4 regions of the Streptomyces sp. NPDC056628 genome follow, and region 3 is predicted to be linked to each of the others. Evidence: riboswitches for the same ligand, from Rfam matches in the RefSeq annotation. Region 3 holds a riboswitch; each other region holds the start of a gene.
The links. Region 3 has a riboswitch for S-adenosylmethionine ahead of ACFRAC_RS14250 (aminotransferase class V-fold PLP-dependent enzyme). Riboswitches for the same ligand answer to the same signal wherever they lie in the genome.
Positions count from the first base shown of each region.

Region 1: another riboswitch for S-adenosylmethionine. It lies ahead of thrC (threonine synthase); the one in region 3 lies ahead of ACFRAC_RS14250 (aminotransferase class V-fold PLP-dependent enzyme).
Region 2: another riboswitch for S-adenosylmethionine. It lies ahead of ACFRAC_RS25140 (amino acid ABC transporter permease); the one in region 3 lies ahead of ACFRAC_RS14250 (aminotransferase class V-fold PLP-dependent enzyme).
Region 4: another riboswitch for S-adenosylmethionine. It lies ahead of ACFRAC_RS34095 (hypothetical protein); the one in region 3 lies ahead of ACFRAC_RS14250 (aminotransferase class V-fold PLP-dependent enzyme).

Region 1 covers NZ_JBHTWG010000014.1:17,036-24,655, forward strand. Annotated here, with positions in the region: gene ACFRAC_RS18865 (NADH:flavin oxidoreductase) at 1-795, opposite strand, end outside; gene groL (chaperonin GroEL) at 1,015-2,637, opposite strand; gene ACFRAC_RS18875 (cold-shock protein) at 2,946-3,152, opposite strand; gene ACFRAC_RS18880 (MoaD/ThiS family protein) at 3,596-3,871, opposite strand; gene thrC (threonine synthase) at 3,868-5,151, opposite strand; SAM riboswitch class I at 5,170-5,339, opposite strand; gene ACFRAC_RS18890 (glucosyl-3-phosphoglycerate synthase) at 5,500-6,444, shown strand; gene ACFRAC_RS18895 (trehalose-6-phosphate synthase) at 6,540-7,620, shown strand, end outside.
Region 2 covers NZ_JBHTWG010000024.1:45,936-53,555, forward strand. Annotated here, with positions in the region: gene ACFRAC_RS25125 (LLM class flavin-dependent oxidoreductase) at 1-591, opposite strand, end outside; gene ACFRAC_RS25130 (transporter substrate-binding domain-containing protein) at 667-1,689, opposite strand; gene ACFRAC_RS25135 (amino acid ABC transporter ATP-binding protein) at 1,781-2,566, opposite strand; gene ACFRAC_RS25140 (amino acid ABC transporter permease) at 2,563-3,546, opposite strand; SAM riboswitch class IV at 3,902-4,009, opposite strand; gene ACFRAC_RS25145 (glutathione S-transferase C-terminal domain-containing protein) at 4,048-4,947, opposite strand; gene ACFRAC_RS25150 (putative leader peptide) at 5,086-5,184, opposite strand; gene ACFRAC_RS25155 (class I SAM-dependent DNA methyltransferase) at 5,346-6,086, shown strand; gene ACFRAC_RS25160 (Rrf2 family transcriptional regulator) at 6,106-6,564, opposite strand; gene ACFRAC_RS25165 (acyl-CoA dehydrogenase family protein) at 6,634-7,620, opposite strand, start outside.
Region 3 covers NZ_JBHTWG010000008.1:227,502-235,121, forward strand. Annotated here, with positions in the region: gene ACFRAC_RS14230 (NYN domain-containing protein) at 1-204, opposite strand, end outside; gene ACFRAC_RS14235 (hypothetical protein) at 239-478, opposite strand; gene ACFRAC_RS14240 (rhomboid family intramembrane serine protease) at 644-1,393, shown strand; gene ACFRAC_RS14245 (Lrp/AsnC family transcriptional regulator) at 1,390-1,671, shown strand; gene ACFRAC_RS14250 (aminotransferase class V-fold PLP-dependent enzyme) at 1,727-3,094, opposite strand; SAM riboswitch class IV at 3,221-3,337, opposite strand; gene trpD (anthranilate phosphoribosyltransferase) at 3,410-4,474, opposite strand; gene ACFRAC_RS14260 (cytochrome bc complex cytochrome b subunit) at 4,614-6,251, opposite strand; gene ACFRAC_RS14265 (Rieske 2Fe-2S domain-containing protein) at 6,248-7,297, opposite strand; gene ACFRAC_RS14270 (c-type cytochrome) at 7,294-7,620, opposite strand, start outside.
Region 4 covers NZ_JBHTWG010000051.1:17,799-25,418, reverse strand. Annotated here, with positions in the region: gene ACFRAC_RS34115 (GNAT family N-acetyltransferase) at 1-14, shown strand, start outside; gene tcmP (three-Cys-motif partner protein TcmP) at 526-1,707, shown strand; gene ACFRAC_RS34105 (DUF5131 family protein) at 1,754-2,500, opposite strand; gene ACFRAC_RS34100 (UvrD-helicase domain-containing protein) at 2,805-3,899, shown strand; gene ACFRAC_RS34095 (hypothetical protein) at 4,328-5,395, opposite strand; SAM riboswitch class IV at 5,452-5,561, opposite strand; gene ACFRAC_RS34090 (DUF3293 domain-containing protein) at 5,756-6,244, shown strand; gene ACFRAC_RS34085 (ThiF family adenylyltransferase) at 6,861-7,620, shown strand, end outside.

The sequences.
Region 1 (7,620 bases), on a different contig from region 3:
GTCGACACCGGCCGCGGCGAGTGGGGCGAGGATGGCCTCCAGCTCCTGCGGGGTCTCGGCGAGGCGGGCGTCGTACGCGTCCTGCTTCCACTGCGAGTAGCGGAAGACGACGGGGAAGGAGGCGGACACCCGCTCGCGCACGGCGGCCACGATCTCCGCCGCGAAGAGCGTGCGGGCGACCGTGTCGCCGCCGTAGGCGTCGGTGCGGCGGTTGGTGCCCGCCCAGAGGAACTGGTCGACGAGGTAGCCGTGGGCGCCGTGGATCTCCACGCCGTCGAAGCCGATGCGCTCGGCGGCCGCGGCGGCGTCGGCGAAGGCGCCGATCACGTCGTCCAGGTCCTGCCGGGTCATCGCCCGGCCGGTGGGCTCGTCGGCGCCGATGCGCAGCCCCGAGGGCCCGACGGCCGGGGCGTCCGCGAAGGGCGGCTGGCCCTGTTCGCGGACCATGCCGATGTGCCACAGCTGCGGCACGATCGTCCCGCCCGCCGCGTGCACCGCCTCGGCGACCTTCGCCCACCCGGCGAGCTGCTCCTCGCCGTGGAACCGGGGCACCCGGTCGCTCTGCCCGGCCGACGGATGCCCGACATAGGTACCCTCGGTGACGATCATGCCGACGCCGGCCGCGGCCCGGCGCGCGTAGTACGACAGGACGTCCTCACCGGGGACACCGCCGGGCGAGAACATCCGGGTCATCGGCGCCATCACGATGCGGTTCGGGACGGTGAGGCCGTTGATCACGGCCGGCCGGGACAGGATCTCGGCCGCTCGGGAGGCGGTGGGCTGGGCGAGGGTCATGGGGCGGGCTCCTCGGAAGGGGTTCCGGTCGACTGACCGGGCAGTATGTGCACGTGCATTGTTGAACCACCTTAAGCACTTCCCGGCGCCCGGCGCATCCCGCTCGCCGTCCCACCCGCTGTGACCCCGGACACGCCGGAGGGCGGCACCTCCTGCGAACAGGAAGTGCCGCCCTCCGGGTAGGACGTGGATCGACCGGAGCCGGAGCCCCGAGGACGATCAGAAGTCCATGTCACCGCCCGGCATGCCGCCGCCGGCCGGGGCCGAGGCCTTCTCCGGCTTGTCGGCGATGACGGCCTCGGTGGTGAGGAACAGCGCGGCGATCGACGCGGCGTTCTGCAGCGCGGAGCGCGTCACCTTGGCCGGGTCGATGATGCCTTCGGCGACCAGGTCGACGTACTCACCGGTCGCGGCGTTCAGGCCGTGGCCCGGGGTGAGGTTGCGGACCTTCTCCACCACGACGCCGCCCTCGAGACCGGCGTTGATGGCGATCTGCTTCAGCGGGGCCTCCAGCGCCAGCTTCACAGCGGCGGCACCGGTGGCCTCGTCGCCCTGCAGCTCCAGCTTCTCGAAGACCTGGGAGGCCTGCAGCAGGGCCACGCCACCACCGGCGACGATGCCCTCCTCGACGGCCGCCTTGGCGTTGCGCACGGCGTCCTCGATGCGGTGCTTGCGCTCCTTGAGCTCCACCTCGGTGGCGGCGCCGGCCTTGATGACCGCGACACCGCCGGCGAGCTTCGCCAGGCGCTCCTGCAGCTTCTCGCGGTCGTAGTCCGAGTCGCTGTTCTCGATCTCGGCGCGGATCTGGTTGACCCGGCCCTGGACCTGCTCGGAGGAGCCGGCACCGTCGACGATGGTGGTCTCGTCCTTGGTGACGACGACCTTGCGGGCCCGGCCCAGGAGGTCGAGCGTGGCGTTCTCCAGCTTGAGGCCGACCTCCTCGGAGATGACCTCGCCGCCCGTGAGGATGGCGATGTCGCCGAGCATGGCCTTGCGGCGGTCGCCGAAGCCCGGGGCCTTGACCGCGACGGACTTGAAGGTGCCGCGGATCTTGTTGACGACCAGGGTCGACAGGGCCTCGCCCTCGACGTCCTCGGCGATGATCAGCAGCGGCTTGCCCGACTGCATGACCTTCTCCAGGAGCGGGAGCAGGTCCTTGACCGAGGAGATCTTGGAGTTCGCGATCAGGATGTACGGGTCGTCGAGGACGGCCTCCATACGCTCCATGTCGGTGGCGAAGTACGCCGAGATGTAGCCCTTGTCGAAGCGCATACCCTCGGTGAGCTCCAGCTCCAGACCGAAGGTCTGGGACTCCTCGACGGTGATGACGCCTTCCTTGCCGACCTTGTCCATGGCCTCGGCGATGAGCTCGCCGATCTGGGTGTCGGCGGCGGAGATGGAGGCCGTGGAGGCGATCTGCTCCTTGGTCTCGACGTCCTTCGCCTGCTCCAGCAGGGCGGCGCTGACGGCCTCGACGGCACGCTCGATGCCGCGCTTGAGGGCCATCGGGTTGGCGCCGGCGGCCACGTTGCGCAGGCCCTCCTTGACCAGGGCCTGGGCGAGGACGGTCGCGGTGGTCGTACCGTCACCGGCGACGTCGTCCGTCTTCTTGGCGACTTCCTTGACCAGCTCGGCGCCGATCTTCTCGTACGGGTCCTCGAGCTCGATCTCCTTGGCGATGGAGACACCATCGTTGGTGATCGTGGGGGCGCCCCACTTCTTCTCGAGGACGACGTTGCGGCCCTTGGGGCCGAGCGTCACCTTGACGGCGTCCGCGAGCTGGTTCATGCCGCGCTCGAGGCCGCGCCGCGCCTCCTCGTCGAACGCGATGATCTTGGCCATGTGAAGTGGTCCCTCCAGGACTGGGGGTGATTCCTTCGGACCGCGCCCGCGCCCGCGACGGACGGCTCGCCGGCCGCGTGGTTCCTTGCCCCACCTGGCCTGCGGGCCTCACCGACCCGGTCCTCCTTTGTCACTCTCACCTTCAGAGTGCTAACGCCAATGATTAGCACTCGGGGTACGAGAGTGCAAGGCGCCCGGGCGTGCGTCTGCTCGCGCGCAGGGGCGCGCGGGCACGGCGAAGGGCCCGCGCCCCCAGGAGGCGCGGGCCCTTCGAAGAAGAACGTCGCTGCTGTTCGTCGACGCGTGCTTCAGCCGGTCGCCAGCCGGACCATGTCCGCCTGCGGCCCCTTCTGACCCTGCGAGATCTCGAAATCGACCCGCTGGCCCTCTTCCAGGGTGCGGTACCCGTCCATCTGGATCGCGCTGTAGTGGACGAAAACATCCGCACCACCGTCGACCGCGATGAAGCCGTACCCCTTCTCCGCGTTGAACCACTTGACGGTGCCCTGAGCCATGCCTAACTCCCCTATTACTGGCCCTTGCACAGATCCACACTTCGCGGATCCGGGTCAGACCTCACCCCCCAATCGGTCGGGGGCGTGCGCCGGAACGCGTCGACCGCGGCTGAATGTATCTGCCCAACTGCCGTCTGCAACAGGTCAATCGGACGAGAAATCCGGGCACGACCGGTCGGGAATGTGGCGACAATTCCGCTGACTTCAGGTCAAGTCGGGCCGGGCAAACGGAACAAAAGCCGCATAGGGCCCGCGGACTTTGGCTACTTCTTGTCGGGCCGGCGGCAGAAATCAAAGACGGCCGGTCCGTGGACCGGCGGTGCGTTCCCCAACTGTACCCCGCTCAATCACACAGAATTGCCTCCTCCGCTTCTCTCACGGAGGAGGCAATTCGTTGAACGCTCGGTAACCAGCGTTACCGGAGGTAATGTTCGGTCATCCGGTCAGCCGCCGGCGACGGCCGGAATGATGGAGACACCTGCGCCGTCCGGGGTGGCGGTCTCCAGACCCTGCTCGAAACGCACGTCGTCGTCATTGACGTACACGTTGACGAAGCGCCGCAGCTTGCCCTGGTCGTCCAGCACCCGGGCCGCGATCCCCGTGTGGTTCTTCTCGAGGTCGGAGATGACCTCGGCCAGGGTGGTGCCCTGGGCGGCGACCTCGGCCTGCCCGCCCGTGTAGGTGCGCAGGATGGTCGGGATACGAACGGTCACGCTCATGCGAGGCCAGCCTCTCGGAAGGAGTCAAGGTTGGGACGAATCGTCGCGGTGAGGCCCGTACCCGCCACCGCGTCCAGCGTCTTGAGGCCGTCGCCGGTGTTCAGGACGACCGTGGTCTTGGCGGGGTCGAGCGCCCCGCTCTCGATGAGCTTCCTCGTGACGCCCACCGTCACCCCGCCCGCGGTCTCGGCGAAGACGCCCTCGGTCCGCGCGAGCAGCCTGATCGCCTCGACGATCTCCGCGTCCGTCACGTCCTCCACGGCGCCGCCCGTGCGGCGGGCGATGTCCAGGACATAGGGGCCGTCGGCCGGGTTGCCGATCGCGAGCGACTTGGCGATGGTGTCCGGCTTCTGCGGACGGACCACGTCGTGACCTGCCTTGAAGGCGGTGGACACCGGCGAGCAGCCCTCGGCCTGGGCACCGAAGATCTTGTACGGCCGGTCCTCGACCAGACCGAGCTTGATCAGCTCCTGGAGGCCCTTGTCGATCTTGGTGAGCTGGGAGCCGGAGGCGATCGGCACGACGAGCTGGTCCGGCAGCCGCCAGCCGAGCTGCTCGCAGATCTCGTACGCGAGCGTCTTGGAGCCCTCGGCGTAGTACGGCCGCAGGTTGACGTTCACGAAGCCCCAGCCCTCGCCGGCGGGGTCGCCGATCAGCTCGGAGCAGAAACGGTTCACGTCGTCGTAGTTGCCCTCGATGCCGACGAGCTCGCCGCCGTAGATCGCGGCCATGACGACCTTGCCCTGCTCCAGGTCGTGCGGGATGAACACGCACGAGCGGAAGCCGGCGCGGGCCGCCGCGGCGCCCACCGCGCCGGCGAGGTTGCCCGTCGACGAGCAGGACAGGGTGGTGAAGCCGAAGGCGCGCGCCGCCTCCAGGGCCTGCGCGACCACGCGGTCCTTGAAGCTGTGCGTCGGGTTGCCGGAGTCGTCCTTGACGTACAGACCGCCGGTGACGCCCAGTTCCCGGGCGAGGTTGTCGGCCTTGACGAGCTTGGTCCAGCCGGGGTTGATGTTCGGCTTGTCCGCCACGTCGGCCGGGACGGGCAGCAGGGGCGCGTAGCGCCAGATGTTCGCGGGGCCCGCCTCGATGCGCTGACGGAGCTTCTCGGTGTCGTATCCCGAGAAGTCGTAGGCGATCTCCAGCGGGCCGAAACACTCCTCGCAGGCGAAGACCGGGCCGAGCGGTACCCGGTGGCCGCACTCGCGACAGGACAGCGCGGCGGCGGGGCCGAGGTCTACGGTGGAGTCGGTGCTGCTTGCAACAGTCTGCACAGCCATGTGAGGCGAGGCCCTTTCTCCTCATCTTCCTCACGACGCATCTCGCCGTGAGACGGATTTGGCACCTTCCCTAGCCGGGAGCCTCGCGGAGACGATCAACGGTGACGATCGACGCTGATCTACGAGAACCGACTGGAGGGTTGCCGGGGCTTCATCGGGCCGTGTCCCTCTGCCCCTCTGGATGAGCGGTATGCGGTTGTCATGCAGTTGTGAACGGCGGGCGACCCCTGACATGCGATGGTCACTCGCGCTGTTCAAGACTGTAACCGAAGGCCAGGACAGTTGAGGGAGCCGTCCGAACCGCGAGATGGAGCACCGACGTCTTTCGACAGTGAGGAGCCGCCGACCGTGCTGGAAGAAGTCGAGCGCTGGCTGATCAGCCGCTCCTGGTCCCTGGCCGACCGTCCGCTGCACCACGTGCTGGCCGCCAAGCAACGCTCGGGGCAGTCGGTCTCGGTCGTCCTGCCCGCTCTGAACGAGGAGGAGACGGTCGGCGACATCGTCGCGATCATCGCCCACGACCTCGTGCACCAGGTGCCGCTGGTCGACGAGATCGTCGTCGTCGACTCCGGGTCCACCGACCGCACCGCCGAGGTCGCGGCGGCGGCCGGCGCGCGGGTCGTCCACCGCGACGACATCCTGCCCCGTATCCCCGCCGTGCCCGGCAAGGGCGAGGTGCTGTGGCGCTCGCTGCTGGTGACGGGCGGGGACGTCGTCTGCTTCATCGACGCCGACCTGCGCGAGTTCTCCTCGGACTTCGTCGTCGGCATCGTCGGCCCGCTGCTCACCGACCCCGGCGTCGACCTGGTCAAGGCGATGTACGACCGCCCGCTCGGCGGCGCGTCCGGACAGGGCGGCCGGGTCACCGAGCTGATGGCCCGCCCACTGCTGAACATGCACTGGCCTCAGCTGGCCGGATTCGTGCAGCCGCTCGGCGGCGAGTACGCGGCCCGCCGCGGCCTGCTGGAACAGCTGCCCTTCCCCGTCGGTTACGGCGTCGAGCTGGGCATGCTGGTGGACGCCCTGCACCTGGTGGGTCTGGACGCCCTCGCGCAGGTGGACGTCGGTGTGCGCAAGCACCGGCACCAGGACGGGCAGGCGCTGGGGCGCATGTCCGCCGCGATCTACCGCACCGCTCAGCTGCGGCTGGCGCGCGGGCATCTGGTGCGCCCGTCGCTGACCCAGTTCGAGCGCGGCGCGGACGGTTTCGAGCCACGGACGTACTCGGTGGACACCGAGGAACGGCCGCCCATGGTGGAGATCGCGGAGTACGCGGCGCGCAGGGTCGCGTGAACGCCGCACCACGGCCGTATACAGCGCGTACGTGAGCCCCCCACTGAGCCGAACCGCACGTTTGAGCGTTTCCGGGCCGGGCTAGGTTGAGGCGTATGGCTTCCCCGCAGACTGCTGCCAAGGTACTGGTCGCCTCGAACCGCGGCCCGGTCTCGTACGAGGTGCGCGACGACGGTTCGCTGCACAGCAAGAGGGGAGGTGGCGGAGTCGTCTCCGGGCTGTCGGCGATCGGCCCGGACGCGGGCGCCCTGTGGGTGTGCTCGGCGCTCTCCGACGGCGACCGGGAGGCGGTGCGCCGCGGCGTCGGCGAGGACGGCGTGCTGATGCTGGACATCCCGGCCGACGTGCACGCGGACGCCTACAACGGCATCGCGAACTCGGTCCTGTGGTTCGTCCACCACATGCTCTACCAGACGCCGCTGGAGCCGGTCTTCGACGCGGAGTTCCGGCGGCAGTGGGCCTCGTACGAGACCTACAACCGCGCCTTCGCGGAGGCCCTGGCCGAGCGGGCGGCCCCCGGGGCGGCCGTGCTGGTGCAGGACTACCACCTGACGCTGGTGCCCGGGATGCTGCGCGAGCTGCGTCCGGACCTGCGGATCGGGCACTTCTCGCACACGCCGTGGGCGCCGCCGGAGTACTTCGCGATGCTGCCCGACGACATCGCCCGTCAGGTGCTGGGCGGGATGCTCGGCGCGGACCGCCTCGGCTTCCTCACCCGGCGCTGGGCGGACGCCTTCGAGGCGTGCTGCGAGCGGTTCGCCGGCGGGCTCGGCGGCACCCGGACCGGGGTGCACGGCCTGGGCGCGGACGCGGACTTCCTGCGGGCGCGGTCGCACGAGGCCGACGTGACCGAACGGATGACCGCACTGCGGGACGAGATCGGCACCGCCCCGGACGGCTCGGCCCGCCGGACCGTCGTGCGGGTCGACCGCACCGAGCTGTCGAAGAACATCGTGCGCGGCCTGCTGGCGTACCGGCAGCTGCTCGACGACCACCCCGAGTGGCGCGAACGGGTGGTGCACGTCGCCTTCGCCTACCCCTCGCGGCAGGACCTCGCCGTCTACCGCGCGTACACGGCCGAGGTGCAGCGGGTCGCCCAGGAGATCAACGAGCGGTACGGGACACCCGGCTGGACGCCGGTCGTGCTGCACGTCAAGGACGACTTCGCGCGCTCCC
Region 2 (7,620 bases), on a different contig from region 3:
GATGAAGCGTCCGGTGGCGGTGTCGCGGATCTCGGCGTCGTCCTCCCAGCTGTCCCACAGCCGGCGGACGGCCTCGACGTGGTCGGCGGCCTCGTCGAAGAGCTCGTGGACGGCGGGGGTGTCGTAGTCGTCGATGCGTTCGATCGTGCGGCGGCCGAAGTGGGCGGCCTCGTTGGGGCGCGCGGTGATCTGGACGCGCAGGCCCGCCCGGCCGGAGCTCACATAGTCGAGGGTGGCGATCGCCTTGGATATGTGGAACGGCTCCGTGTGCGTGGCCACCACGGTCGGCACCAGTCCTATGTGGTGTGTCAGGGGGGCCACGCGGGAGGCGATGAGGACGGCGTCGAGCCGGCCGCGTACCTGGTCGGTGCGCCCGTCCGGGTCGAGGAAGTGCGAGGACTGCGGGCCGAGGCCGTCCTCGATGGTGACGAGGTCGAGCAGGCCCCGCTCGGCCTCGGTGACGAGGTCGGTCCAGTAGGCGGCGGTGAACAGGTCCCGGGGCCGGGCGGCCGGCTCGCGCCAGGAGGCGGGATGCCAGCCGGTGCCGTCCAGGGCGACGGCGAGGTGCAGGGTGGTGGGGCGTGAGGACACGGTCGGTGCCTTCCTGTGGTCCGTACGACGGCGCCGGGCCCTCCGCCGGGGAGGGCCCGGGCCCGGTGATGGTCGTCAGGAGTTGTCGAGCGGCAGGCCGGGCGGGTCGACCTCCGCCTTCTCCACGGCCTCGCCGGAGAGGTTCCACGCGGCGAGCCACTGGGCGTACTGCCCGTTGTCGACGAGGTGGTTGATCGCCTCGGCGAGCGGCTCGGCGAGCCCGCTGCCCTTCTTCGCGGTCGCGGCGATCAGGCCCTGCAGGGTCGCCCCGGCGCCGGAGAACCGCCCGGCGATCCGGGTCGGGTCGGGCGTGCCGCCGGTCTGGGTGACGTGGTAGGAGAGGTTGGGGCTGGGGCCGAAGTAGGCGTCGATCTTGCCGCTGTTCAGGGCCAGGTACGTGCTGTTGGTGTCCTGGAAGTACTTGACCGTCAGCTCCTTGCCCTCCTTCTCCAGGCGGCTCTTCCACTCCAGCAGGATGCGTTCCTGGTTGGTGCCGGCGCCGACGGAGACGGTCGTGCCGGCGAGGGTCCGGTAGTCGCCGTCGAAGCGGAACGTCGAGTCCTTCGGCGCCTCGAACGCCAGGTCGTCCTTGCGGTAGGAGGCGAACTCGTACTTGCGCTTGCGCTCCTCGGTGTCGGTGATGTTCGAGAAGCCGACGTCCACCTTGCCGCTGTCGATGCCGACGAACAGGTTCTCCCAGGTGAACCGCTTGACCTCGGGCTTGAGTCCGAAGACGGCGGCGACCAGACGCGCGAGGTCGATCTCGGAGCCGGTGAGGGTCTTCTGGTCGCTGCCCACGAATCCCAGGGGCGGCGCCCCGGAGGGCAGCGTGCCGGAGCCGATGACGAGTCGTCCGCTCTTCTTCAGGGCGGCGGGCAGCTTGGCGCTGATGGACTTCACCTCGGACACCTTGAGGGTCTTCTCCTCGGCGGCGCCGTTGGAGAGCCGGCCGACGGTGACCGTGCCGGTGCTGTCCTGCGTCGAGGTGGCGGCGTCGCTCTCCCCGCCGCAGGCGGTGAGCCCGGTGGCGAGGGTGGCGGCGGCGGTCGCGGCGGTGATGCCGCGGAGCAGGGCACGTCGGGTGATGTGGGTGGGCATGGCCGTCCTTGGGTGTGCGAGGCGGGTCGTGGGCGGGCGTGGGGGGAAAGCGGGCGAGCGGGTGGGAAACGGCAGACGGGCGTGGGTGGGGTCACAGGACCTTGCTGAGGAAGTCCCTGGTCCGTTCGTGCCTGGGTGCGTCGAGGACCTCGGAGGGCGGGCCCTGTTCGACGATCCGGCCGGCGTCCATGAAGACGACGCGGTCGGCGATCTCGCGGGCGAAGCCGATCTCGTGGGTGACGATGACGAGGGTGGTGCCGCTGGTCGCCAGGTCCTTGATGACGGCGAGCACCTCGCCGACGAGTTCCGGGTCGAGGGCGGAGGTCGGCTCGTCGAAGAGGATGACGCCGGGGCGCAGGGCGAGGGCGCGCGCGATGGCCACCCGCTGCTGCTGCCCGCCGGACAACTGCCGCGGGTAGGCGGTGGCCTTGTCGGCGAGACCGACCCTGGCGAGCAGGTCGCGGGCGAGTTCGAGCGCGGCGGCTTTGGGGAGCCGGCGGGTGGCCACGGGGGCGGCGGCCACGTTGTCGAGGACCGTCAGGTGCGGGAACAGGTTGAAGTTCTGGAAGACGAAGCCGATCCTGCCGCGCTGGGCGAGGATGGCCCGCTCGCTGAGCTCCTTGAGGCGCCCGCCGTGCCGGCGTACCCCGATCGGTTCGCCGTTGAGGCTGACGTACCCGATCTCGGGTTTCTCCAGGTGGTTGACGACCCGGAGCAGGGTGGACTTGCCGGAGCCGGACGGGCCCAGGATCACGGTGACCTCGCCGGGCCGCACCGTCAGGTCCACCCCGTCCAGCACGCGGTGGGCGCCGTACCACTTGTGCACGTCGTGCACCTCGACGGTGGCGGGCGCGTGGTCGTCGACGGCGGTGCTCATACGGCGGCCTCCCGGCGGACGCGGGCCCTCAGCTCGGTGACGGAGGCCCGCATTTTCTGGAGCGGGGTCGGCGGCAGGGAGCGTGTGGCGCCCCGGGCGTAGTACCGCTCGACGTAGAACTGGACGACGGAGACGACGCTGGTCAGGACGAGGTACCAGACGGTGGCGACCATGAGCAGCGGCACGATGTCGCCGGGGTAGGTGGAGCCCATGGACTGGGCGGCGCCGAACAGGTCGAGCAGGGACACGTAGAACACCAGCGAGGTGCCCTTGATCAGGCCGATGAGCTGGTTGACGTAGTTCGGCACGATGGACCGCAGCGCCTGCGGGAACACGATCCGGCGGAACTGGTAGCCCTTCGGCAGCCCGAGCGCGGCCGCGGCCTCGTGCTGGCCCTGGTCGACGGAGAGGATGCCGCCCCGGACGACCTCGGCGGCGTACGCGGACTCGTGGAGGCTGATGCCGACGACCGCGATGACGAGGTCGGTGGCGAGCTCCGACTCGTCGAAGGTGAGGAAGGCCGGCCCGAAGGGGACGCCGAGGCTCAGCGTCTTGTAGAGGGCGCTGAAGTTGTACAGGAACAGCAGGACGACGATGAGCGGGATGGAGCGGAACGCCCACACGTACACCCAGCTCACGGCGCGGAGCACGGGGCTGCGGGAGAGCCGGGCGAGCGCGAGCAGGACGCCGCCGACGAGGCCCAGGACGGCGCTGTAGGCGGTGACTTCGAGGGTGATGAGGAGGCCGTCGACGATGGTGGGCCGCAGGAACCAGTAGCCGAAGCGGTCCCACTGGTAGAAGGGGTTGGTGACCAGGCCGTGGACGAACTGGGCGGTGAGGACCAGGACCACGGCGGTGGCGATCCAGCGGCCGGGGCGCCTCAGCGGCAGCACGCGCTGGGCGGTGAGCGGTGCGGACGGGGTGGCGGCGGGCGGCGGCGCCTCGGCCAGGGAGACGGCGGCGCCTGGGGGTTCAGTCATGGTGGGCTCCGGCAGGAGTCGGATGCCCCCGCGGGACGTGGACACCTCGGCCGCGGGCACGGCCGGTCGACGGCAGGGCCGGGGAGGTGAGGGCGCACGGTCACCGGGGGCGGGGCGGGCGACGGCACACCGCCGCGGCGATGGTCGTCTGGGGTGCGGTGCCGCGGAGGAGAGGTCAGCCGCGGCGGCGGGCGCAGCCCGGCGCGGTACACAGTGCGCTGTTCACGCGGAGCAGATCGACGGCCCGGTCGGCGGCGAACAAGGTGGCGTACGCGTGGACGCGGCCGCGAGGGCGGCCTGCGGCCGTCCTGGGGACTGCGTCCATGGCGTCACTCACTCTTCCGGCCCGCTCGGGCCTGCGCGCTTACCGAAGTCATCCGGTCCGGTCGTCACCTGGGGCACCCCACCGCGACGCGAGGGTTGCCGGTCAGCGAGCCAGGGCTTGTCGCTGACGCTCATGACCGATCTGGGCCGTAGTCAATCCAGTTGAACGAGGAAATGTCAACGGTGGTCCACGGAGCGGGACGGTTCGGCGGCGGTCCTGGCGGTGTGCGCCGCCCAGTCCAGGATCTGCACGGCGGCTCCGGCGGCCTCCAGGCCGCGGCAACGGGCCTGGTGGCGGCGGGAGATGGCGTCCAGGTCGAGGTGGGCGCCGAACGCCGGGTGGGCGGCGAGCCGGCGGGCGTATCCCCACAGGGCGGTGTGGGCGGCGATCCGCTCGACGGCGGCGGCGTCCAGGTGGTGCCGGTGCACGGTGTCGAGCTGGACGAGGGTGACCCACAACTCGACATCGGCTGCCGTGATCTGATCCCTGATCATGCGGGTGCGTCCGGTCAGCCAGCGGTCGAGCGCGCCGAGGGAGCGCAACAGGGTCTCCAGAGCGGCCTCGCGCTCCGCCGGCCCGGCGCCGGCGGTGCCCGCGTTCTGCGCGGCGTCCTCGATGTCCTGCGCGCACATCCGCTCGACGGCCTCGATCTCGGACTCGGCGCCACAGGGGTACAGGGACTCGCGACAGCCGCCGAAGTGCCGGTCGAGGTCGCGCATGATGTCGGGGGCGTGCGTGCTCACGATGCGCCCGGACCAGTCGTCGCTGAGGACCGGGGCGAGGGCGGGTCCGGGGTAGCGGTGGGCGCTGGCCTCGTACAGCGGGCGCAGCCCGGTGTGCCCGCCGTCGGGGCAGTCGGGGACCGCGGGCAGGAAGGTCGCCGGGCAGACGTCACCGAGTCGGAGCAGGCTGTGGGCGACGGCGATGCGCAGGCCGTCCGGGCAGGCGATGGACAGATGGAGGCGGTAGCGGCGCGGCACGGCGTAGTGACCGCTGCGCGCGTCGCTGCCGATGCGGCCGCGGAAGGCGGGGGCGGTCCGGGTGGACGTGTGGGCGGCCGACGGTGCGACGGTCATGGCTCTCCCCTGGGCAGGCGTGTGGGCATACGGCTGGGCCGGCGGGTGGACGTCCGGCGGGCGTGGGCATGCGGCGAAGTGGTGTGCGGGCATGCGGACCAACGCGTGGCGGGGGGTGGCGGGGGCCGCGCTCAGAGGTCAGATCGCGCTGCAGACGCGCTGCAGGTCGATGTGGCGGCGGGAGGTGAGGAGGGGCGTACGGGTCACTCGACCGGTGACCGTCCCTTCGTGCCCCATGCTTCCCTACCTGTTCACTAGGAAACCTATGGTGAGTGTCGGTCCCCGCGTGCCCGGCGTCAAGAGGGCGTCCGAGGATCGGTCGTCCCGCTCCCCCCTCCCTCGTGCCCTCGTGGAAAACCGTGTGCCGTGGGGCCGTGGCCGGCAGTACGGTGCCCGGCGTGATCGATGACGACGGATATTTCGGAGAGCCCATCGCGGCCCGCTACGACGACACGACGGGGGACATGTTCCGTCCCGAGGTCGTGGACCCCGCGGTCGATCTGCTGGCGGAGCTGGCCGGTGACGGCGCTGCGCTGGAACTCGGCGTCGGCACCGGCCGGATCGCCCTGCCGCTGGCCGCGCGGGGCGTGCCGGTGCACGGCATCGACATGTCCCGGGCGATGGTGGCGCGGCTGCGCGCCAAGCCCGCCGGTGACGGGGTGGACGTGACGATCGGGGACTTCGCGACGACACGGGTGCCGGGCGAGTTCGCCGTCGCCTACCTCGTGTTCAACACCATCAACAATCTGACGACGCAGGACGCCCAGGTCGACTGTTTCGCCAACGCGGCCGCGCATCTGCGTCCCGGCGGCTGTTTCGTCGTGGAGGTGGGGGTGCCGGAGCTGCGACGGCTGCCGCCGGGGCAGAGCGCGGTGCCGTTCCTCATCGGCGACACCCGCTGGGCGTTCGACACGTACGACCCCGCCACGCAGGCCATGAGCTCCAACTACGTGACCATCGCCGACGGCCGCGCGGAGCACCGCTCCATCCCGTTCCGCTACGTCTGGCCGGCCGAGCTGGACCTGATGGCGCGGCTCGCCGGTCTCAGGCTGCGGGACCGGTGGGAGGGCTGGGCCCGCGAGCCGTTCACCGGGGAGAGCGTCCGGCATGTGTCGGTGTGGGAGAAGCCGGCCGGCTGAGCGGGGCGCGCGGGACCGGTCAGGGGTTGGTCCAGGCCTCCGGGTCGTCCGCGAGGTGCAGGACGTCGTCGGGGAGTTTCGCCGCGGCCACGTCGGCCAGGGTGACCTCGCCGAGGATCTTGCGGACGTTGGCGCGGACGGCGATCCACAGCGGCAGGAGCGATTCGGCGGGTCCGCTGTAGGAGAGGTCGGGCGGGCGGACGCCGCGCACCGAGACCAGGGGGCCGTCGGCCACCCGGATGACCTCGGCGATGGCGATGGCGTCCGCGGGGCGGGCGAGGCGGTAGCCGCCCTTGCCGCCGCGCTGGCTGACCACGAGGCCGCCGCGGCGCATGTCGCCGAGGATGCCCTCGAGGAACTTGTGCGGGATGCCCTGGGCGTCGGCGATCGCCTCGGCCTTCAGGGAGGTGTCGTCGCCGGCCGCGGCCAGCTCCAGCGCCGCCCGCACCGCATAGTCCGCCCTGGCCGAGATCCGCATGCGCCGATTATCTCTCACGTGCTTCCCACGCTCACCAACCGGGCCGGGTGCGGGGAGAGGGCGCGGGGGTCAGGCCGGCAGGTGGAACGGCGGGTGCGCGCCGTTGAGGAAGTAGTCCCCGATCTCGCGCAGCCGGTGGGAGACCGGCTCGCGCAGGGTGTGGGTGCGGGTGTCGCGCCAGAACCGGTCGAGGCCGTGCCGGGTGAAGGCGGCGGTCGCCCCGATGGCCTCCAGGGCGCGGCTGGTGATCTCCTGCGCGGCCCGGGAGGCCGCGGCCTCGGCCGCGCTGGCGAGGACGGCGATCTCCGCGCACTCCTCGTCGTCGAGGTCCTCGCCCCGGTCGAGGCCGGCGATCAGGGCGTCCACCGCCTGGTCGGCGAGGGCGGACGCGGCCCGCGCGGCGACCGCGAGTTCGCCGTAGGCGGTCAGGGCGTACGGGTCCTGGGGCGGGCCGCCCGGCCAGGGCTGGGCCGAGAACGGCTGCCAGGGCGCCCGCACCACCCGTCCGTGCTCCCGGACCTCGCCGAGCAGCCCTTCGGCGACGCCGAGACAGAACTGGGCCGAGACCAGGCGGGCGGTCGGGGCGGACAGACCGGCGAAGGGCGACAGCGCCCCGTCGTCCGGGGAGAGCGACCCGAGCACGTCGTCCGCCCCGACGGGGACCGCGTCGAAGCCGACGCCGCCGCCCGCGGCGAGCCGCTGCCCGAAGGTGTCGCCGGCGCCCGCGTTGAGGACGCCGGGGTGGGCGGGGTCGACCAGGACGGCGACCGGTTCGCCGGTGCCGGGCACGGCGGCGCGGACGACCAGGCGGTCGGCGACGCCGACTCCGGTGTCGTACCGCTGGTGCCCGTCCAGCAGATACCCGCGCGCGGCCGGGGTGAGCATCAGCGGGGCTTCCTGGGAGGCGATGCCGCCGCCCCAGCACCACTGTCCGTCCGCGAAGGCCCGCTCGATCCGGGCGGCCCGCTCGGGTCCGCCGAAGAACCGGGCGGTGGAGGACAGGAAGTAGTGGTTGCCGAGGAGCCGGCCGATGGCCCCGTCGGCGGCGGCGACGGT
Region 3 (7,620 bases):
CATCGCGTTCCCCGCGAACTTCGCCCGGCGGTTCGGCGCGAATCTGGCGTACTGCCGCAGCTGCGCGGGCAGTTCGCCCACGGTCAGTCCGCCGAACCCGTCGGACACGATCTGCACGACCCTGCGGCGCACACCGTCGGGCAGCGGACGGTCGAGCACCTCAGCGGCGCCGTCCTCCGGCCCCCCGCCTTGTGTCTCCACCATCCGTCACCCCAATACGTGTGCGGTGCCGTCCCCGTCAGGAACCGGCGCCCGGCCTGTCCACGAGCTCCACCTTGTCCACCGCGTTGCACCAGCGGCAGCGCACCGCCTCGATCGTCTCACTGAGCACCTCGCGCTCCTCGACCTTGGGCTCGCCGGCCAGATCGAGGTGGACGTACTCGACGACCTTGGACGAACGCGTCACGTCGAAGCGGGTGAGGTTGCCGCAGAGAGTGCAGCGCCACCGCGTCGTCCCGGTGGGCAGGGGAACCGTCATCGTGACCGCGCTCTTTCCTTCTAGGCCTTCTATTGTCCGCCACGCCCCGGGCTGCCGGGGCATGTGGCTCGTAACCCTACGGCCTGGCGGGTACTCGCCGCCCGCCCGTCCGTGGCGGCGAGGCGGTCTGCGGGAGTGCGTCCCGTTACGTCATGCTCTGTATTCATGATCCGCACCTGGCGCCCGGCGCGCTCCCCGGCCCGGTCCGGCACCGCGGCCCGCAGGCCGCCGGCGCCGGTGACGCACACACTGATCGTCCTGTGCGCCGCGCTGTTCCTGGCCGGGCCGGCGGCCGGCCTCAATCCGGCGTTCGGCTCCGGCGAGGAGCTGCTCGCCGCGCAGCGGGCCTACTTCCACCGCTGGGGCGTGGTGCCCGCGGACCTCTTCGCGGGCACGCCCCGGGCGGCGCTGACCCCGGTCACGGCCCTCTTCGTGCACGGCAGCTGGGTGCACCTGCTCGGCAACATGCTCTTCCTCTACGTATTCGGCGCGATGACCGAGGAGCGGATGGGCCGGGTGCAGTTCACGCTGTTCTGCCTGGGCTGCGGTTATCTGGCCCTGCTGGGCTACTCCGCCGCGAACGACGACTCCACCCAGCCGCTGGTCGGCGCCTCCGGGGCGATCTCGGCGGTCCTCGGCGCGTTCCTCTTCCTGTTCCCCACGGCACGGGTGACAAGCCTGCTGCCGTTCCTGCTCTTCCTGCCGCTGCGCTTCCCCGCCTGGATCGTGCTGCCCTTCTGGGTGGCCGTCCAGTGGGTCGCGGCCGGCCGGGCGGGATCGGGGCCGGGGGTGGCGTACCTGGCGCATCTGGTGGGCTTCGGCCTGGGCTTCGGCTACGCGTGGGCGCGCTTCGGGCGGCGCACTAGAGTGAGGAGCACCCGAGCTCCGGCCCCCGAGGGAGAGAACAAGCCGTGATCACCGCGATCGTCCTCATCAAGACCAGCGTGGACCGGATCCCCGAGATCGCCGAGCAGATCGCGTCGCTGGACAGCGTCAGCGAGGTCTTCTCGGTCACCGGCACCTACGACCTGATCGCGATGGTGCGGGTGAAGCGGCACGAGGACCTGGCGGAGGTCATCCCGGGCCGGATCAGCAAGATCCCCGGCGTCGAGGGCACCGACACACACGTCGCCTTCCGCACCTACTCCCAGCACGACCTGGAGGCCGCGTTCGCCATCGGCCTCGACAGCTGAGAGGGCGCTCCCCGGCGGCGCAGGCCGTGCCGGCGCGCCGCCGGGGACGGGCCGCTCAGGCCGAGGTGTCGGGCACGCAACGGCCGTTCTCGGTCCGGTAGTTCCACCGGGCGCCGTCCGTCACCAGTTCCCGCACGGCCGTCACGAACCGCTCGACGTGCTCGTCCGGCGTCCCGGCGCCGAAGCTGACCCGGATCGCGTTGAGGGACTTCTCGCCCGGCTCCGCCTCCGGGGCACCGCACTCCCCCTGGGTCTGCGGGTCGCTGCCCAGCAGGGTCCGCACCAGCGGGTGGGCGCAGAACAGCCCGTCGCGGACGCCGATGCCGTACTCGGCGGACAGGGCGGCCGCGAAGTGGGAGCTGTTCCAGCCCTCCACGACGAAGGAGAGCACACCGACGCGCGGGGCGTCGTCGCCGAACAGCGACAGCACACGGACCTCGGGCACCTCGGCGAGGCCGGCCCGCACCTTCTCGATCAGGTACCGCTCCCGGGCGACCAGGCCGTCGAAGCCGGCCTCGGTGAGGGCCTTGCAGGCGGAGGCGACGGCGTAGGCGCCGATGACGTTCGGGGAGCCGGCCTCGTGGCGGGCGGCGCTGTCGTGCCACTCGACGTCCAGTCCCCCGTCCTCGCGCCGGGTCACCGTGCGGCTGGCGCCGCCGCCCGCGAGGTACGGCTCCGCCGCGCGCAACCAGTCGGAGCGGCCCGCGAGCACGCCGGAGCCGAACGGGGCGTACAGCTTGTGCCCGGAGAAGGCGACCCAGTCGACGTCCAGGTCGCGGACGCTCACCGGGTGGTGCGGGGCGAGCTGCGCGGCGTCGAGCACGATCCGGGCGCCGTGCGCGTGCGCGGCCGCCGCCAGCTCCCTCACGGGCCACAGCTCGCCGGTGACGTTGGAGGCGCCGGTGACGCAGACCAGGGCCGGGCCGTGGGGGTCGCGGTCGGCAAGGGCGCGCTCCAGGGTCCGCACGGCCTCGCCGGGGGTGCGGGGCGCGTCGAGGAAGGTGACGCGGGCGTCGCGCCACGGCAGCAGGGAGGCGTGGTGCTCGGTCTCGAAGACGAAGACGTGGCAGCCGGCCGGAAGCGCGGCGGCGAGCAGGTTGAGCGAGTCGGTGGTGGAGCGGGTGAAGACGACCTGGTCGTCGTCGCGGCAGCCGAGGAACTCGGCGACGGTCCGGCGGGCGTTCTCGAACAGGTCGGTGGAGAGCTGCGAGAGGTACCCGGCGCCCCGGTGGACGCTGCCGTAGTACGGCGCGTAGGCGGCCACGTCGTCCCAGACGCGCTGCAGGGCGGGGGCGCTGGCGGCGTAGTCGAGGGCGGCGTAGGTGACCTCGCCACCGGTGACGAGCGGGACGGTGACATCACCGCCCAGAACGGGCAGCGGGGCACAAATGTCCTGGACGGAGGCAGCACTGGAGACAGACATGACGGAACTCCGTGAGAGAAAGAGTGAAAGTGAAGAAGGGTGTGCGGAGGCGGGGCTCGGCGGCCCTATCGCATTCGCTTGCTCACGGAAGACTCCTCGACGACCAGGATCCCTGGAATCGTGAGGGATCCGCGCTTGCCGCAGACCTCGCTGCCTGCGGCCTGGTCTTCACCCGGGGCACCCCGCCACGGACGGAGGGTTGCCGGACAGTCGGCCGGGGCCTCATGACTGTCACTCATGACCTGGTACGGGAAAGTACGCGAGATGATCGTCGTCCCGCAACCCGTGTCCGGATCGCGGGACGGCACTCGCCCGTCAGGCGTTGCTGGCGGCCACCCAGCGCTCCAGCGTCCGCTTGGCCGCGCCGGAGTCGATGGACTCGGCGGCCTTCGCCATGCCGCGCCGGATCTGCTCGGTGAGCGGGGCGTCCGAGGGGTCCAGCGCGACCAGCGCGGCGGCCGAGTTGAGCAGGACGGCGTCCCGTACGGGTCCGGTCTCCCCGTCCAGCAGCCGCCGGGCGACCTCCGCGTTGTAGGAGGCGTCGGCGCCGCGCAGGGCCTCCACCGGCACCAGTTCGATACCGACGTCCCGCGGGTCGAAGCTCTCCTCGCGGACCACGCCGTCGCGTACCACCCACACGCGTGAGGTGGCCGTCGTCGTCAGCTCGTCGAGGCCGTCGTCGCCGCGGAACACCAGCGCGGACGAGCCCCGCTCGGCGAGGACCCCGGCGATCAGCCCCGCCATGCGGGTGTCGAAGCAGCCGACGGCCGAGGCGCCGACCCGGGCCGGGTTGGTCAGCGGGCCGAGCAGGTTGAACGAGGTCGGGATGCCGAGGTCCCGGCGCACCCCGCCGACGAACCGCATCGAGGGGTGGAACTTGGCGGCGAAGCAGAAGGTGATCCCGGCCTCGTCGACCACCCGGGCCACCCCTTCGGGGGACAGGTCCAGGTTGATCCCCAGCTTCTCCAGCACGTCCGAGGAGCCGCTCGCCGAGGAGGAGGCGCGGTTGCCGTGCTTGACGACCTTGGCGCCGGCCCCGGCGATCACGACGGCGGACATCGTGGAGATGTTGACCGTCCTGGCCCGGTCGCCCCCGGTGCCGACGATGTCCACGGCGGGCCCCGGGATGTCCAGGGGCTGCGCGTGCGCGTACATCGCCTCGACCAGGCCGTTGACCTCCTCGACCGTCTCGCCCTTGGCGCGCAGGGCGACCATGAACCCGGCGATCTGCGCGTCGGACGCCTCGCCGCTCATGAACCGGTCCATCGCCCAGGCGGTGTCGGCGGCGCTCAGATCCCGGCCGGCCAGCAGGGCGCTCAGGACCTCGGGCCAGGAACGGCCCGCCGCGGTGTCGCCTCCAGCGGGGGTCACAGCGCTCATAAGCCGCTCCAGGGTCAGGTGTCCCGCACTTCGGGACATCGGTCTCAACGAGGTCCACCCTATCCAGGCGCCGGACACGGAGAGGGGCCCCGTCCGAAGACCGGACGGGGCCCCTCTGCCGTGTGTGGCGGTGCAGCGATCAGTGGTGGCCGTGGCCGCTCGTGATCTCCTTGTACTCGTCGACGGTCGGCTTGGGAATCTGGCCGTCCGTGCCGTAGAACGACTTGCTGAGCTTGGCGCGCAGCTTCTCGGACGCCTTCACCTTGCGCTCGACGCCGTTCTCGTCGACCGTCGGGCCGATCTCGGCCGGCTTGTACTGCTCGTGCGCGGTGAGCGTGTACATCGCGTCCTGGCTGAGCGGCTCGTGGATCTCGATGTACTCACCGTGCGGCAGGCGCTTGATGATGCCCGACTCGCGGCCGTGCAGCACCTTGTCCTTGTCCCGGCGCTGGAGGCCGAGGCAGATGCGCTTGGTGATGATGAACGCGAGGACCGGTCCGACGAAGAAGCTGATCCGGACGAACCAGGTGACCGCGTTGATCGACAGGTGGAAGTGGGTGGCCCACAGGTCGTTGCCACCGCCGACCAGACCGATCATGTACACCGTGATCCAGGCGACGCCGAACGCGGTGCGCGTCGGGGCGTTGCGCGGGCGGTCCAGGATGTGGTGCTCGCGCTTGTCGCCGGTGACCCAGGACTCGATGAACGGGTAGACCGCGATCGCCGCGAGGACCACGCCGAAGAGCACCAGCGGGATGAACACGCCGAGGACCAGCGTGTGACCCCACAGGTTGATCTCCCAGCCCGGCATGTAGCGGACCAGACCCTCGGCGAAGCCCATGTACCAGTCGGGCTGGGCGCCGGTGGAGACCATGTCCGGACGGTAGGGGCCGATGGCCCAGACCGGGTTGATCTGCGCGATGGCCGCGATGACCGCGATGACACCGAAGACCAGGAAGAAGAAGCCTCCGGCCTTGGCCATGTAGACCGGCAGCAGCGGCATGCCGACGACGTTCTTGTTGGTCTTTCCGGGCCCCGCGAACTGCGTGTGCTTGTGGTAGAAGACCAGGATCAGGTGGCCGACGACCAGGCCGAGCATGATGCCCGGCAGCAGCAGGATGTGGATCGAGTAGAACCGGGCCACGAAGTCGACGCCCGGGAACTCGCCGCCGAAGAGGAAGAACGAGATGTACGTGCCGACGATCGGCATGGACAGGATCGCGCCCTCGGTGAAGCGGACACCGGTGCCGGAGAGCAGGTCGTCCGGGAGCGAGTAGCCGGTGAAACCGGTGAACATGCCCAGGACGAACAGCAGGAAGCCGAACAGCCAGTTGATCTCACGCGGCTTGCGGAACGCGCCCGTGAAGAACACGCGCATCATGTGCACGAACATGCCGGCGAGGAAGATCAGCGCCGCCCAGTGGTGGATCTGCCGGATGAGCAGACCGCCGCGCACGTCGAAGGAGATGTGCAGCGTGGAGCTGAACGCCTCGCTCATCAGCTGGCCCTGCAGCGGGACGTAGCTGCCGTGGTACTCCACCTCGTTCATCGACGGGTGGAAGAACAGCGTCAGGTACACACCCGTGAGGATGATGATGATGAAGCTGTAGAGGCAGACCTCACCCAGCATGAACGACCAGTGGTCGGGGAAGATCTTGCGCATGTTGGCCTTGGCCAGGGAGTAGATCCCCAGGCGGCCGTCGGCCCAGTCGGCGACGCGTTCGCCGGCCGGCGCCTTCCCGCGAGCGCGGGACTCGTTGGTCTCTGAAGTGCTCATCCGCGCTCCCAGAATGCAGGACCGACGGGCTCCGTGAAGTCGCCGAGCGCCTCGAGGTAGCCCTCGTCGTTCACACCGATGCGCAGCTGCGGCAGGGGGTGACCGGCCGGGCCGAAGATGACCTTGGCGCCGTCGGAGAGGTCGAAGGTGGACTGGTGGCAGGGGCAGAGCGCGTGGTGCGTCTGCTGCTCGTACAGGGAGATCGGGCAACCGACGTGGGTGCAGATCTTCGAGTACGCCACGATGCCCTGGTAGGACCAGTCGAGTTCGTGCTTGTCCTTGATGTCGTCCGGCTGGAGCCGGATGATCATCAGGGCCGCCTTGGCGATCTCGTTCTGGAAATCGTGGTCGTGCTCCTCCAGGCCCTCGGGCTTGGCGAAGGTCAGAGAACCGACCGCGACGTCCTCGGGACGCAGCGGCTCGTTCGTGTTCATGTTGACGAGCAGCTTGCCCTTGGACCACAGCGTGTGGCGCAGCTTGGTGCCGGGCAGCGGGCCGAGGTCGCGCAGCAGCACGACGCCGGAGAGCGGGAACAGGGCCAGCGCGCCGAACATCGTGTTGCGGATCAGCTTGCGGCGGCCCAGCGCCGACTCCTTGGCGCCCTGCTTGAAGTCGGCCATGACCTTGGCCTTGACGTCGGGGTCGGCGGCGATCGGGTGCCGCTCGTCCGCCACCTCGACGTCGGACATCAGCGTGCGGGCCCAGTGGACCGCGCCCGCGCCGATGCTGAACAGCGCCGTGCCGAGGGTCAGGCCCAGCGCGAAGTTCAGCGCGTTGAGGTGACCGATCGGGAAGACGAAGATCGACTTGTCGTGCGGGATCGCCACGTACGAGGCGATGAAGCCGACGGTGGCCAGCATGGACACCGTGAACAGCAGGGCGACCGTGCGCTCGGACCGCTTGGCGGCCCGCTCGTCGACGTCCTGGATCCGGTGCTCGTGCGGAGGCAGCCCCGGGTCTGCGAAGGGGTGCTTCTCGTCCGCCACCGCGACGTGGGCGCCCTGCTCAGCGGGCAGCTTCTCTTCTGGGATGTCTTGGCTACTCATGACTTCCTGGCCTTTGCGGTCCGAGCTGCGACCCAGATGGCGACCGCGATCAGGGAACCGAGGCCGAAGATCCAGGCGAAGAGGCCCTCACTGACCGGCCCGAGGCCGCCCAGCTCCAGACCGCCCGGGTTCACCGTCTCGTCACTGTTGACCGCGTGCAGGTACGCGATGATGTCCTTCTTGTTCTGCTCCGACAGGGTGGTGTCGGGGAAGGACGGCATGTTCTGCGGGCCCGTCTGCATGGCCTCGTAGATGTGCTTGGGCTGGACGCCCTCCAGGCTCGGGGCGTACTTGCCCTTCGTCAGGGCGCCGCCCTTGCCGGT
Region 4 (7,620 bases), on a different contig from region 3:
GGATGCGGGGTTAGTAGCTGTATCTTCCTGGCCCTGGGGATCTTCGCCTACAACCTCCAGCGGATGACCGTCCTCAGCCAGTGAGGGACATCCCGCCGACAGGCCAGCAGCACAGCCCCGCAGTCGACCCCGTCACCAGCCCAAACACTTTTTCAGGGGCAAGTAGCTAGCGGGTAGGTGAACGCGGTGACGTCGCAGCTCAGGTCCGCGGGGGAAGCCGCGCGAACTGCCCCCAGCGGCGCACGGAGACTCTCTCGGCCCTCGGCAGACCGTGGGCCTGCCAGCGGATCCGCGACACTCTGCCGCCCGCGCCCGACTCCCGCACCGTGGCGCCCGCCCCGCGCCTGGCGGGCGACGGCGTGCCGCCCGAACTGCCGGGTCGAACTGCTCCACACTCAAAGTCGGCGGTCGGGAGCGGGTGGTCTGTTCCTGGCTGCGGGCCCCAGGGCAGTGCCTCTTGCTCTGTTTCGACCAGTGCTTCACCATCTGTGACCAGGCAGATACGGCGATCCTGGGGGTGGGGCGATGTCGTCGGGTACAAGCGGGGGCTACTGGGCGGACAAGGCACTGCCCAGCGTGTTCAAGCACGACCTCCTCAAGCGGTACCTACCGCAGTTCGGCGGGATGACAGGCACGCATTCCCACGGCAAGCGTGTCGTCTACCTCGACGGGTACGCCGGTGAGGGCCGCTACGAGAACGGCGATCCGGCTTCCGCGGAGATCGCGCTGAAGGTCGCTTCGTCCCTGCGCGAGAAGCCCGGACTCACGCTGGAGTGCTTCTTCTCCGAGCCTCAGGCGAAGTCGTACGACCGGTTACAAGACGTCGTCCAGCACTACGCGGCCCGTGGTGTGCGAGCGCACGCCCACCGCGGTGAGATCGACGGAGTCTTGGACCAGGTCGTCCAGCGAGCCGGTCGCGAGCCGCTTTTTCTCTTTCTGGACCCGTGCGGGCTCGTTCTGCCGCAGGACCGCCTCGTCGATGTCCTCGCGCGTAAGCGTCCGCAGAAGTGGCCGCCGACTGAGCTGCTGATGAACTTCAGCATGATGGCCGTGTGGCGCCTGGGCGGCCACGTCCGCTCTCCGAAAGGCAACGAGAAGTCGCTGCAGCGGTTCGATGACGTGTGCGGTGGGACCTGGTGGCGTGCGTACTTCGCCGACGCGGTCGCCTCCCGTCACCAAGACGGCGCCGCCGAGGACGCAATCGAGGAGACCGCGGCCGAGTACGCCCGCCGTTTGGAACGGCGTACCGGGATGCTGGTGCAGTCGGTGCCGGTATCGCACTCGCCCCGCAAACGAGCGGTGTACCGACTGGTGTTCGCCACCCGCAGCCCGTACGGCCTGTGGGTGTTCGGCGACACCGTCGCCCGGGCCCGGGCCACGTGGTGGGAGACGCTGGAAGAGCGCGAAGAGGACGATGCCCTGTTCTCCGTGGCCTCGGTGACGCGCCCGGATCCAAAGGAGACCGAGGCCAAGGCGGTGCCGGAGATCGCCGAGAACCTGGCGAAGCTGCTGGCGCGCACCCGGCGGCCGGTCAAGCTCGTCGACCACACGCTGGAGGTCTTCGGGTCCTTCTACGGGCAGATCACCGAGCCGGTGGTGCGCAAAGCGGTACAGCTTCTGCACGAACAGGGCGGGACGCCCAGCAACGGCGTGGGCGTGAAGAAGACCCGAGAGATCACCCTGTACCCCGGCAACCGCGCGGCCTGATGCTGTGGCCGGGCCGCACCATGTCCGGCTGCAGCGAACAGACCGCTCAGGCTGCGACCGGCAGCGGCATCTGGTCCCAGGTTCGGCCCTGCAGGAGCCGGCCGCCGGCCTTCGGGGTGCGCCCGCCCCACTGCTTGAAGAAGAAGGCGACACCGGCGTCCTGGCAGGTGTCGCGGATCTGGGTGACCCAGGCTTCGTCCACAGCCCGGTGCCCGCGGCCGGACTCGCCTCCGGCGATCACCCAGTGAATGTCGTCCAGGCGCAGACCGGGCAGGGGCCCCAGCAGCGGCTCGCAGGACAGGAACCGCACGGTTGCGGGAACGTCACGCAGATCGTCGACGCGCACCAGCTCCTTCTCCGTCTCCACCGACACGCCCATCCAGACGTTGTCCGGCCAGTCGAGCTTCGGCGCGAGTTGCCGCAGGCGCCGGGCACGCTTGGTGAGGACCTGGTAGGTGTGCTGCGGGGTGTCGGCCATGACCTGGAAGACCTGGCGCACGAAATCGAGCGGTACCCGGGCGTGGAACAGGTCGGACATCGAGTTCACGAACACCGTCCGCGGACTCTTCCACCCGTAGGGAACCTCCAGAGCATCCGGATGAAGCGTGACACCGAAGCCGGGACCGGACGTGCGGGAATCACCGTCGTTCTGGTACTTCGCCGCCCCCATCGCCTTCAGCCGCTTCGCCAAGGTCAGGGCATAGCAGTTGTCGCAGCCGGGGGACACACGGTCGCACCCCGTCGTCGGATTCCAGGTCGCCTCGGTCCACTCGATCGCACTACGGTCGCTCACCGGTCTCCTCCTGTCCTCGCGTGCGCGGCCGCGCCTGGGGCTGCCTCGGTGTGCTGCCTAACGATGCCCTCTGAACCGGGACACCCAGGCACGCACAGCAGCATCCGCGCGCACTCGGTCGAATCTCGTGACACCACGTCTCGAACCTCCGTTCAGGAACCTAACGCTTGCGATCGAGCACAGGTTGGGCGAAGGGCCTTTTCTCACCGGCGGTTCAGCGCGCCGTCGCGGCCTGCGCCGAGGCCGTAGCCTGCTCGCTGACCGGCGAGGGACTGCAAGGGTCCGGGGAGCGCCGGAGCCGGTTTTGACGGTAGGGATCAGCGCTCTCCAGAGGGGTCGACGCACCCCGCGCACGGCGCCAGAATTCCGCATCGGCCCGTCAACGCCCGCACTACGATGCGCCGATGAACGAGCCGGCGCCGTCCGTACGGCGCACCCTGTACCAGCGCGGGCCGCTGCGCCGCTCACGCCGGCCGAGCAGTCCGAACCCGGAGACGAACCCGAGACGCCGGCCCCCGCACCGGACACGGCCGAACCGGCGACGACCACGTCCGCGGATTCGGAGGTCGAGCCGCTGCTGTCCGGCCTCGACGCGGAAGACCTGCGCGACCTCGGCGTTGCCGAACAGCTCATCGACCTCGCCCTCGCGGTCATCGAGAGCGACGAGCTTGACGCCCTCGTCTCCGGCGCCCCCCTCCTCACCAAGGACATCCTGTACGGTCTCGCCGCCGGGCTGTCCCTCGACGAGGTCCGCAAGGAGATCACCGCCCCGGTCGACGTCGCACTCGCCGAGTCCGAGCTGCAGGAGCTGGACGCGGCGCTTGCCCGCACCACCGTCACCACCATCGACGACGCCCTCAAGGACATCCTCGAGGAGGGCGACTTCCGCGCCTGGAAGGTCTTCCTCCATCCCGCCCAGGCCAAGCTCGTCGACCGTCGCTACAGCGGTCCCTTCCGCGTCTCCGGCGGCCCCGGCACCGGCAAGACCATCGTCGCCCTGCACCGCGTCAAACAGCTTGCCGAACAGCTGACCCCCGGCCACAACAAGCCGATCCTGCTTACCACCTTCACCAAGAACCTCACTACCGAACTGCGCGCACGCCTCGCCTCACTCCTCGAGCCCGAGCAGCTCGCCCGCGTCGACATCACGCACATCGACCAGCTCGCCGCCCGCGTCCTCAACGAGAACACCCTCTCCGGCGCCGGAAAGCAGCGCATCTATGACAGCGTGGCCCTGAACATCCTCCGCCAGATCCTTCTCGAGCTCGACGAGAAGCTGGGACGCCGAATTCCTCTACGAGGAATGGGAGCAGGTGATCCTCGGCCAGTCCCTCGGCACCCGCAAGGCCTACTTCGACGCCCGCCGCACAGGGCGTGGCCGCTCCGTCAGCCGCCCTGACCGCGCCCAGGTCTGGAAGCGCCGACAGCCCGCGTCCGGCTCCTCACGATGCTCGCCCGCTGCTGCGCCGCGTCCGCGCAGGCGGAGCGGTGGGCGGCCTGTCGGGGAGCCAGCCCGACCTACTATGCGACATCCCGCGGCTTCGTCCTGGCTTTCATCTCCCCTTGCCGTAGGTCAGCCCCGGCAGACGGGAGCGATGGATCCGCATAGATCATGATGGACCTCCGGGATTCTTGAAGGGCCATCATGATCCCTACACAGACGCACAGGCCGAGGACGGCGAGCTGCCTGGTCAGGCCCCATGCCGAGGAACCGAGGGGCACGGCGCACTCGCGGCATGTTGCACACTCAAACGGCACAGCTGCTCGCTCTCCGCCCTTCGGCTGGACGGAAACAACAGGGCACAGCAGCCTGGGGCCGTCAGTCGGTCACAGCTCGGTCAGAGGGACGTGGCAGCGTGTCCAGTGGACGCTCCAGTCGCCGTCGAGCGGGGTGTATCCGGCCTCCCGCACCCGTTCCGTCGCCTGTTCCAGGTGGCTCCGCAGTGCTTCGAGACTGCCGCTGCCCACCTCCTTGCTGCCAGCGTCCAGCTCCAGCTGGAGGTACATGACGTGGTCCTCTCCCCGGTGCTCCGCACTGAACTCGACGGTGTAATAGCCGTCGCTGCCCTGGCTGTAGATGGACACATAGTGCTGCGTGATCTCGCCCGGATCGAAGCCGTACTCTTCAAACACTTCAAGGGTCTCGTACGGCGGGTCCGTGACGTCGCACGAGCTGCACCACCACTGGATCTGCCATGGACCGTCCGGGGCCCATCCCTGCCTTTCCAGCCTTGCCTGGGCGAGTTCGGTGAGGGTGGTGAGCGTTTTGAACCAGTCTCCGTCGGTGTCCGGGGTGATGTCGCCGCCCAGGTGATGGGCCGACTCCTTCCCCGTTCCTTCGGCGAAGTCGTCCACGACCGTCAGAACGCAGCCGGTGTCCTCCTGGTACTCCACCTTCGCGTACCGCCGCTTGTCCTCCTCGTCTCCAAGGCGGTTGCCGGGCATGCCTGCGTCCGTCCGGGCATCGGTCCCGTTGGCCTCCTCGCCTCCCGCAGACATCGGGTCCGGCTCCTGCGGCCCGGCGGGTGCGCGCCGGTGAGGATTGAGGCAGACCGACTCCAACCGGGCCGTTCCGATACGGCTGCTGATCAGCGATCCGGGAACACATTCCTCCTGGTTGACAGCACGTGCCTGAAGGGGTCGGTCCTCGCTGCGGTAGAAGGCGATGTCGAATCCGCTGTCGAGCCACTCATCGAAGATCTCGTTAGTTCCTGGCAGGCCGGAGCTGCTCACCTCGGCCGTGCAGAACAGTGCCCGGGCGGTGTTGAGGCCGATGGTCACCAGGCCCGCGCGGCCCGGCTCCGCGACTGCGGACCTGGCGGGTTCGGGTGCCGGCTCAGGCTTCTGGGTCTGCCGCCCCGTCGGCACTTCGGGGATCGCGTCGGAAACGGGCACGGGCGGTCAACCTTCCGGAGTCGATGGACCCCGGTAGTGCACGTCCACACCCCGGTGATCTGCGACTTCCCAACGCACCGCGCGCTGGGCTGGGTCGTCACCCGGGGCATCCGCAGCGAGCGAGATGTCTCCAGCAAGCCGGGGCTTGACGCTGGAACTCGTGACCGGGCGCGAAGCTAACACCCGTCCGGGTTTTGCACAATGTGATCCACAACGCTGTGCCCCTTGACCGGTGGTGTGGCATAGTTCCGCCCGGTCACGACGCGATCGCGCCGAGGACCGGCTCCCACGGCCTTGTGGGAGCGAGCACCGATCTCCCTGCCGGTGGGTAAGGGGGTCCTTCGTCCACAGGAGGGCCTCATGCAGGTCACTGACGCTGCGACCACACCCCCGAACTGGGATCTCTACCGGCGGACGGTCGTCGATATCCGATTCCCGGACCGGACGGTACGGGTCGCACCGCGTCCGTGGGGCACGGCCGAGGGCCCTTTCCCCGAGCTCCCCGGACCTGCCGGAACCGCCGCCCCCCACGGCCGTCCCGCCCTCGCCGCGGACAACGCCCGCGCTCAGGCCCTGCTCCTTGACGAACTTGACCGGCGAGGGCTCGCGTGGTGGCCCGCAGCGGGAGGTGATGCGCACGGCACGCACATCGAGCAGAGCGTCGCCATCGCCGGCTTGAGCGACTCGGCGGCACGTGAACTGGGACGGTGCCTCCGCCAGGACGCGGTCTTCGCCTGGACCCCCGGTGCCTGGCATCTGCTGTCCTGCGACGGCGGCGTGACGGATGTCCAGGGATGGACGGCTTTCACCAACAGGGGCCGGAGCCTCGTCACTTGGCCGACCGCCTGACGGACCCGCGACCGGACGCCGAAACAACAGCACCAGGAACAGGAAAACGATGGGCATGTACCCCATGCGCACCCCAGACCGCTGCCCCCGATGCGCCAGGGTGCTCTCCGGACCGCCCGCCGAGCGGGTCAAGGCCGACGGTTTCCCCGCGGACGTGACCTACGAAACCGACCCCGTGTGCGGTGCGCGCTGGCATGTGTGGGACAAGACCTCCCCGCTTCGTCACTTGGCCCGCCCTCACGTGGACGGCACAAGCTGACGTCACGATGCTGGAGCCGTACGCCCACACCGACGTCGACGCGGTCGCCCACCGTGCCCCTGCCGCCCGCTGCCAGGACCAAACCATCTGCCCGGGCGTTCCGGCGGGTGCTCTGTCGTATGGAAGAACGGGTCTCAACGTTCCTGCTGGAAGGCCGGCCGCATCGAATGATCGGACAAACTGTGAGTACTGCTGGCTTCGGAGGGGGGATCCAGCCCGCTCGCTCCGGCGATCCCTCCCGGATCCGAACGCGGCTGCGGGCTCGGCTTCATCCACGCCCATCCCCAAGGTCGGGGATGGCAGCGACTGAATGCTGTTGATCATGAGGCTGAGGCGTCTTTCGCCGCGCAGACCCAGGTGATCACCGGGCGCCCCCTGGTCGGTCTGACCTTCGCGGCCACGGATGCCGGATTCGGCGCCCGCGTATGGCAGCAACAAGCCCCCCGCCGCTACGCCCCCACCGAGGCGGAGAGCGTCCGTGTGGTCGGCGGCCGCCTGACGGTCACCTTCAACAACCGCCTCCTCCCCGCGCCACCGGCCACGAACCGGCAACTGCGCACCGTCTCCGCCCGGGGACAGACAACCCAGGACGACCTGGCTCGCCCGCACGTGGGGGTCGTCGGATGCGGCTCGGTCGGCATGCTCGTCGTCGAAGCCCTGGCCCGCACTGGCATCCAGAATCTGAGCCTGTTCGACTTCGACACCGTCGAAGAGGTCAACCTCGACCGGCTCCTTAACGTCACCATCCGCGACGTTCACCTGCACCGGGCCAAGGCCCGCCTCGCTGCCAGTAGTGCCCGCCGCGCGGCGACCGCTGCCACCTTCCGGGCGGCGCCGTACGAGCTGAGCGTGGTCGAGCCGGCCGGGTTCGCCGCCGTGGCCGACTGCGACGTGATCTTCTCCTGTGTCGACCGGCCTTGGCCCCGCGCCGTGCTCAACCTCCTCGCCTACGCCCACCTCATCCCCGTCGTCGACGGCGGCATCGCGGTCGACGCCCGCGGCGGACGCCTGCGCGGCGCCGAATGGCGCGCCCACATCGCCGCCCCTGGCCGCGCCTGCATGGAATGCCTGGGCCAGTACGACCCCGCCCACGTCCAAGCCGAACGTGACGGCGCTC